2 regions of the Pseudomonas sp. UMAB-40 genome follow, and region 2 is predicted to be linked to the other one. Evidence: predicted binding sites of a transcription regulator. Region 2 holds the regulator's gene; the other holds the start of a gene.

What was found. The regulator sigma-54, encoded in region 2, starts transcription at its own class of promoters, with help from an activator protein. The targets are predictions, from matches to a motif close to ANTGGCATNNANNTTGCTNT.
Region 1: a site for sigma-54 is predicted at 1,813-1,832, ahead of K0F88_RS20850 (CmpA/NrtA family ABC transporter substrate-binding protein). Genes of this name have one in related genera too.

What each region holds. Positions count from the first base shown of each region.
Region 1 covers NZ_LT607565.1:53,624-57,364, forward strand. Annotated here, with positions in the region: gene K0F88_RS20845 (ANTAR domain-containing response regulator) at 1-464, opposite strand, end outside; gene K0F88_RS20850 (CmpA/NrtA family ABC transporter substrate-binding protein) at 480-1,691, opposite strand; gene K0F88_RS20855 (quinone-dependent dihydroorotate dehydrogenase) at 1,925-2,944, shown strand; gene rmf (ribosome modulation factor) at 3,159-3,374, opposite strand.
Region 2 covers NZ_LT607561.1:46,229-49,969, forward strand. Annotated here, with positions in the region: gene K0F88_RS16425 (HPr family phosphocarrier protein) at 1-56, opposite strand, end outside; gene rapZ (RNase adapter RapZ) at 72-929, opposite strand; gene ptsN (PTS IIA-like nitrogen regulatory protein PtsN) at 932-1,396, opposite strand; gene hpf (ribosome hibernation-promoting factor, HPF/YfiA family) at 1,409-1,717, opposite strand; gene K0F88_RS16445 (RNA polymerase factor sigma-54) at 1,792-3,285, opposite strand; gene lptB (LPS export ABC transporter ATP-binding protein) at 3,470-3,741, opposite strand, start outside.

The DNA of each region.
Region 1 (3,741 bases), on a different contig from region 2:
TCCTTCATCTTCATCAGCAGCCCCTTGGCCAGTTCGATGCGCTTGCGCTCGGCCAGTTGCTGGTCGCGGGCGTTGAGCTGGGCGCGCAGGGCCTGGTCGCTTTCGAAGCGTGCCATGGCGACGTCGAGAATCGGCTGCAAGCGTTGTGCGTGAATGCCTTCGACGATGTAGGCACTGACCCCGGACTTGATCGCCTGGCGCATCACATCGGGGTCATGTTCATCGGTAAACATCACAATCGGCCGCGGTTGGTCGCGACTCACGAGTACCACTTGCTCCATCACATCGCGGCTGGGTGACTCGGTATCGATCAAAATCACGTCCGGACGCACCGTTTCGACGCGCGCGGGCAGGTCGATGGTCAGACCTGATTCGTCGATCACCTCGAACCCGGCTTCGGTCAGGGCCGCTTTCAGGCGACCGACTTTCTTCGCAGTGTCGTTGATCAGCAGGATACGCAACATATTCGCAGTCTCCTGTCAGCGGCTGGCGAGAAGGGGCGAGCTTTCGCTCATGGCGTGCAGCTTGAAACTGCGGGCATAGCCGGTCGGGTCGGAGCCGTCCCAGATTTTGCCGTCGATCAATTGACTGCTGCGCATGTCCTCACCCTCGGCGGCAACACCGACTGCGCCGGCGGCCTCACGGTACACGTCCAGTTGCTGGACCTCACGGGCCACGCCGAGGTAATCCGGGTCGTCGCGCAACAAGCCCCAGCGGCGGAACTGTGTCATGAACCACATGCCATCGGACAAGTACGGCACGTTGACCTCACCGCCCGCATGGAAGCGCAGCGCGTGCGGGTCCTGCCAGCGATTGCCGAGGCCATCGGCGTAGTCGCCGAGCAAGCGCGGTTCGATGCAATCGAGCGGTGCGTCAAGGTATTCGGGCGCGCTCAATAGCTTCGCGGTGCTGCGGCGGTTTTCGCTGCTGTCTTCGATGAAGCGGCTGGCTTCGAGGATCGCCATCACCAGCGCCCGGGCGGTGTTCGGGTACTGCTCGACAAAGGCGCGGGTGCAGCCGAGGACTTTTTCCGGGTGATCGGGCCAGATGGTCTGGGTCGTTGCCAGGGTGAACCCCAGGTTCTGCTTCACCGCGCTGGCGGACCACGGCTCGCCGACGCAGAAACCATCAATGCGCCCGGCTTGCAGGTGCGCGACCATTTGCGGCGGCGGCACCACCACGCTGTCGACGTCCTGCAACGGATGAATGCCCTGACTTGCGAGCCAGTAATACAGCCACATGGCGTGGGTGCCTGTCGGAAATGTCTGGGCGAAGGTCAGTTTTGGGCGACTTTGGTGCACGTGCCGGTCCAGTGCTTCAGGACTGGTCACCCCCAAGGCCTGCAAACCATGAGAAAGGTTGATGCTCTGGCCGTTCTGGTTCAGGCCCATGAGCACCGCCATGTCGGTCGGCGCCACGCCGCCGATGCCCAGGTGCACGGCGTAGATCAGGCCGTACAGGCTGTGCGCGGCGTCGAGTTCGCCGCTGACCAGTTTGTCCCGCAAGTTGGCCCAGGACGACTGGCGCTTGAGGTTCAGGGTCAGGCCGTAAGGCTGCGCGAAACCCTGCGTGGCCGTGACCACCACCGAGGCGCAATCACTCAGGGCCATGAAACCGAGGTTGATTTCAGTCTTTTCCGGGGCATCGCTGCCATTGACCCAGGCCAGTGGGCCCGCTGTGGTTTCATTCATGGTTAAACACCTTCCAAAAAAAAAGCGTCGTACCGGGCTGCTTGCCAGGGGCAAGGCCAGGTGACGACGCCTTTGTCTTTCGACTCATCCCGCCGTTGGCATGAGTGCTGATGTCAGTGACGGTGCAAGGCATATGCCATCGCCCGTTGATTTTGTCGCGCGCCTCGCTTGCGACACCGATGCCCGGCTATAATCGCCGCCTCATTTCGCCGCCATTCGAGTCAAAACCGCCCATGTACACCCTGGCCCGTCAGCTGTTGTTCAAACTTTCCCCGGAAACCTCCCACGATCTGTCCCTGGACCTGATCGGCGCGGGCGGGCGTTTGGGCCTCAACGGTTTGCTGTGCAAGGCGCCGGCGAAAATGCCGGTGAACGTCATGGGCCTGGAGTTTCCGAACCCGGTAGGTTTGGCGGCCGGTCTGGACAAGAACGGTGCGGCCATCGACGGGTTTGCCCAGCTGGGTTTCGGTTTTGTCGAAATCGGCACCATCACCCCGCGTCCGCAGCCGGGCAACCCCAAGCCACGGATTTTCCGCCTGCCGGAAGCCGAGGCAATCATCAACCGCATGGGGTTCAACAACCTCGGCGTCGATCACCTGCTGGCGCGCGTGGCGGCGGCCAAGTACAAGGGCGTGCTGGGCATCAACATCGGCAAGAACTTCGATACGCCGGTTGAGCGTGCGGTCGACGATTACCTGATCTGCCTGGACAAGGTCTACGCCCACGCCAGCTATGTGACGGTCAACGTCAGCTCACCGAACACCCCGGGCTTGCGCAGCCTGCAATTCGGCGATTCGCTCAAGCAATTGCTGGCTGATCTGGCGACCCGTCGCGCAGAACTGGCGTTGCGCCACGGCAAACATGTACCGCTGGCGATCAAGATCGCGCCGGACATGACCGATGAAGAAACCGCGCAGGTCGCGCAAGCGTTGATCGAAACCGGGATGGACGCGGTGATCGCCACCAACACCACCCTGAGTCGCGTAGGCGTCGAAGGCATGGAGCATGGTGACGAGGCGGGCGGTCTGTCCGGCGCACCGGTTCGCGACAAGAGCACCCACACCGTGAAGGTGCTGGCAGCCGAACTGGCCGGTCGCTTGCCGATCATCGCCGTAGGCGGCATCACCGAAGGCAAGCACGCGGCTGAGAAAATCGCCGCAGGGGCGAGCCTTGTGCAGATCTACTCCGGCTTCATCTACAAAGGCCCGGCGCTGATTCGCGAGTGTGTCGACGCCATCGCGGCCCTGCGCTGAACCCTGTGTAGGAGCCGGCTTGCTGGCGATAGCGATCTTTAGGACGCCATCGCCAGCAAGCCGGCTTCTACACAGGGAATTGTATTTCGGCGAAAAGCAGGCATAAAAAAGGGCTCCTCGAAGGAGCCCCTGGGCCGGAGCCCGCCGCCCGGATGGGGCGTGCGTGTTAAGTCGTTACGTAATCAGATTGTCGTGTCGGAGTGTGTGCCCTGTGTTAGCCGACGGCGTGAAGTTCGTTGAGTCTGTGGATTCCCGCAGTGCCGGTCATACCGTCCCAGTTGTCGCCGCGTCCTTCTCGCCAGCCGTTAATCCAGGCTTGGCGTACCGACGGTAGAGTAAATGGGCAAAGCTCACGGGATTTGCCACCAACGCCATATTGATATCCGCGCAAAAATGCTCTTTCCAACGGATCACGCTTAAGTCTTCTCATAGGGTGTTGCCCTCACTTGTTGACTGTATTTATCGCGTCGACCTCAATTGAGGTCTGGCAGAAAAACTCCTGCCGTTGGGGCTCGCTGCCGGCGTCGCGAGCCAAGGTGTTGACGTCGTTGCGGCGTCAACCTGTGTTGAGTTCTAACCAATGCGTCACATCGAGGGAATGATCGTTTTGTCATAAGAACGTAACCATAAAGATGCTAAGGCCATAAGTAACACGATGTTTGTCCCGTGTTTATTGGCCAAAGCCCTGTATGATCGGCCCCCCACAGAATGATGGGGTTAATCCTTTGTGAGAATCGCTCCTGTTAAGCAAGAGGACTATTCGACGAAGGGTCGACTTATGACATTTTGTTGCATCA
Region 2 (3,741 bases):
GAAGCGCGGGCATGCAGGCCCAGCTTGTTGATGATTTCGATTTCCAGAGCTGGCATCGCGATGTGAATCCTTTAGCTGAGGTCGCGGTGGCGAACCTGGACGTTCTTCAGGGATTGTTGCAGGACCTGGCCCAGACGTTCGGTCAGGTAGACGGAGCGGTGATGCCCGCCGGTGCAGCCAATGGCGATGGTGACGTAAGCCCGGTTGCTGGCGGCAAAGCGCGGCAACCACTTGAGCAGGTACGTGGAGATGTCCTGGAACATCTCTTCGACGTCCGGTTGTGCCGCCAGGTATTCGGCTACCGGTTGATCAAGACCGGATTGTTCGCGCAATTCCGGCTTCCAGTAAGGGTTGGGCAGGCAGCGCACGTCGAACACTAGGTCCGCATCCACCGGCATGCCCCGCTTGAATCCGAAAGATTCCACCAGGAACGCAGTGCCGGCTTCCGGCTGGTTCAGCAGGCGCAGCTTGATGGTATCGCGCAACTGATAAAGGTTCAGGTTGGTGGTGTTCACCTTGAGGTCTGCCAGATCGGCGATCGGGCCCAGCAGATTACTTTCGTCCTGAATCGCCTCGGCCAGCGAGCGATTGGCGTTGCTCAGTGGGTGGCGGCGGCGGGTTTCCGAAAAGCGTTTGAGCAACGTTTCTTCGTCGGCGTCCAGGTACAGCACGTCACACTTGATATGCCGACTTCGGACTTCTTCGAGCAATTCCGGAAACCGCGACAGGTGACTCGGCAGGTTGCGCGCATCGATGGACACAGCAACCAGCGGTTGTGCGAGCTCGGTATGAATCAGCGCGCGCTCGGCCAGTTCCGGCAGTAATCCGGCCGGCAGGTTATCGATGCAGTAGTAGCCGTTGTCCTCGAGAACATCGAGTGCGGTACTTTTACCTGAGCCGGAACGGCCACTGACGATGATCAGGCGCATGATTAATGACCGTTTTGCTCGTCCAGGACAACCTGATACAAGGCTTCATTGCTCGGGGCGCTGCGCAGTTTTTCGCGGACTTCCTTGCGATCGAGCATGCTGGCGATCTGGCGAAGTAGTTCCAGGTGGGCATCGGTAGCGGCTTCCGGGACCAGCAGAACGAACAGCAGGTCAACCGGGGCGCCGTCGATGGCGTCGAAATCGATAGGGGCGTCGAGGTGCATCAGTGCGCTGACAGGCGACGTACAACCTTTCAGACGGCAGTGGGGAATGGCGATGCCGTTACCAAAACCGGTCGAGCCGAGTTTTTCACGGGCAATCAGAGCCTCGAAGACATCTTGCATCTCCAGATCCGGGACTTCTTTATGGATAAGGTTGGCAATTTGCTCGAGGGCTTTCTTTTTGCTGCCGCCCGGCACGTTCACGAGGGAACGGCCGGGGGTCAGGATACTTTCAAGTCGGATCATGGGTTGGGAGTGTTAACGACCGGTCGCGCCCTGAAGGAGGCTTTGGGTCTTTTCCTTATGCTTTTTGAGTTGTTTATCCAGCTTGTCGGTCAGTGCGTCGATCGCCGCGTACATGTCGGTATGCTCCGCGTTGGCGACCACTTCATTGCCGGGAATATGCAGCGTGGCTTCGATTTTCTGCTTGAGCTTTTCGACCGTCATCGTCACCTGCACGTTGGTGATCTTGTCGAAATGCCTCTCTAATCGTTCGAGTTTTTCGCCGATGTAGGTGCGAAGAGGTTCGGTCACTTCCAGTTGGTGTCCACTGATGTTGACTTGCATACAGCTTCTCCTTCGTTGCCAGTGCATAAAGCGGTAGATCAGATGATCTACCACTGGAACGCTGTGGCGTGGCTCTACATCAACCGCTTGCGTTCGCTCGAAGGCGCGATCCCGAGGGATTCGCGATACTTGGCGACGGTGCGGCGAGCCACCTGAATGCCTTGTGCCTCCAGTAAACCAGCGATCTTGCTGTCACTCAACGGCTTTTTCTGATTTTCCGCGGCAACCAGTTTTTTGATGATCGCGCGGATCGCTGTGGACGAGCATTCGCCGCCTTCGGAGGTGCTGACGTGGCTGGAAAAAAAGTATTTCAGTTCATATATGCCCCGAGGGGTATGCATGAATTTCTGCGTGGTCACCCGTGAAATCGTCGACTCGTGCATCCCCACCGCTTCGGCGATGTCATGCAGTACCAGCGGTTTCATCGCTTCGTCGCCATACTCCAGGAAGCCGCGCTGATGCTCGACGATCTGGGTGGCCACTTTCATCAGGGTTTCGTTGCGGCTTTGCAGGCTCTTGATGAACCAGCGGGCCTCTTGCAACTGATTGCGCATGAAGGTGTTGTCGGCACTGGTGTCGGCGCGGCGCACAAAACCGGCGTATTGGGCGTTGACCCGCAGCCGTGGCACCGATTCCTGGTTCAGCTCGACCAACCAGCGCTCGTTGTCCTTGCGCACGATCACGTCAGGGACAACATACTCGGCTTCACTGGACTCGATTTGCGAGCCCGGGCGCGGGTTGAGGCTCTGCACCAGCTCGATGACCTGGCGCAGTTCATCTTCCTTGAGCTTCATGCGGCGCATGAGCTGGCTGTAATCGCGGCTGCCGAGCAGGTCGATGTAGTCGGTGACCAGGCGTTTCGCTTCGGCCAGCCAAGGCGTCTTGGCTGGCAGTTGGCGCAATTGCAGCAGCAGGCATTCGCCCAGGTTGCGGGCGCCGATGCCAGCCGGTTCGAATTGCTGGATGCGGTGCAGGACGGCTTCGATTTCGTCCAGTTCGATGTCCAGTTCCGGATCGAAGGCCTCGAGAATTTCCTCGAGGGTTTCGTCCAGGTAGCCCTGATTGTTGATGCAGTCGATCAGGGTCACGGCGATCAGGCGATCGGTGTCGGACATCGGCGCAAGGTTCAGTTGCCACAACAAGTGGCTTTGCAGGCTTTCACCGACCGATGTGCGGGTGGTGAAATCCCACTCGTCGTCATCGTTGCTCGGCAGGCTGCTGGCGCTGGTCTGGTAGACGTCTTCCCACGCGGTATCGACAGGCAGCTCGTTGGGAATGCGCTCGTTCCAGTCACCTTCCTCGAGGTTATCCACCGTCGGGGCGGTTTCCTGGTAGGAGGGTTCGGAAATGTCGGCGTTGGGGAGCTGCTCGGCTTTGTCGGCCAAGGGGTCGGCGTTATCGAAGTCGTCGCCTTCTTCCTGGCGTTCGAGCATCGGATTGGACTCCAGGGCCTCCTGGATTTCCTGTTGCAGGTCCAGGGTCGACAATTGGAGCAGGCGGATAGCCTGTTGCAGCTGCGGTGTCATCGTCAGCTGCTGGCCCATTCTCAAGACTAGCGATGGTTTCATGGCAGGGGCTTAACACCTTATTCGCCGGCGCACATGCGCCATCCACTACAGGGCGCCGGAGCGCCAAACATAAGCAAATTATATGCCCGAAACTGCAGCGTTTGCCTAGAGCGCTGTAACAATAAAAAAGTATTGATTTTTTATCGAGGCAAGCGCCCGGACAACCAGCCAGACACCTCAATGCTTACAGGCGGAACTCATGGCCCAGATACACTTCCTTGACCAGTTCGTTGGCCAGGATGGTGGCGGAGTCACCTTCGGCGATCAGTTGGCCATCGTTGACGATGTAGGCGGTTTCGCAGATATCCAGTGTTTCACGGACGTTGTGGTCAGTGATCAGCACGCCAATGCCTTTGGCCTTGAGGTGGTAGATGATCTGTTTGATGTCGCCCACCGAAATCGGGTCCACACCGGCGAATGGTTCGTCGAGGAGGATGAATTTCGGGTTGGTGGCCA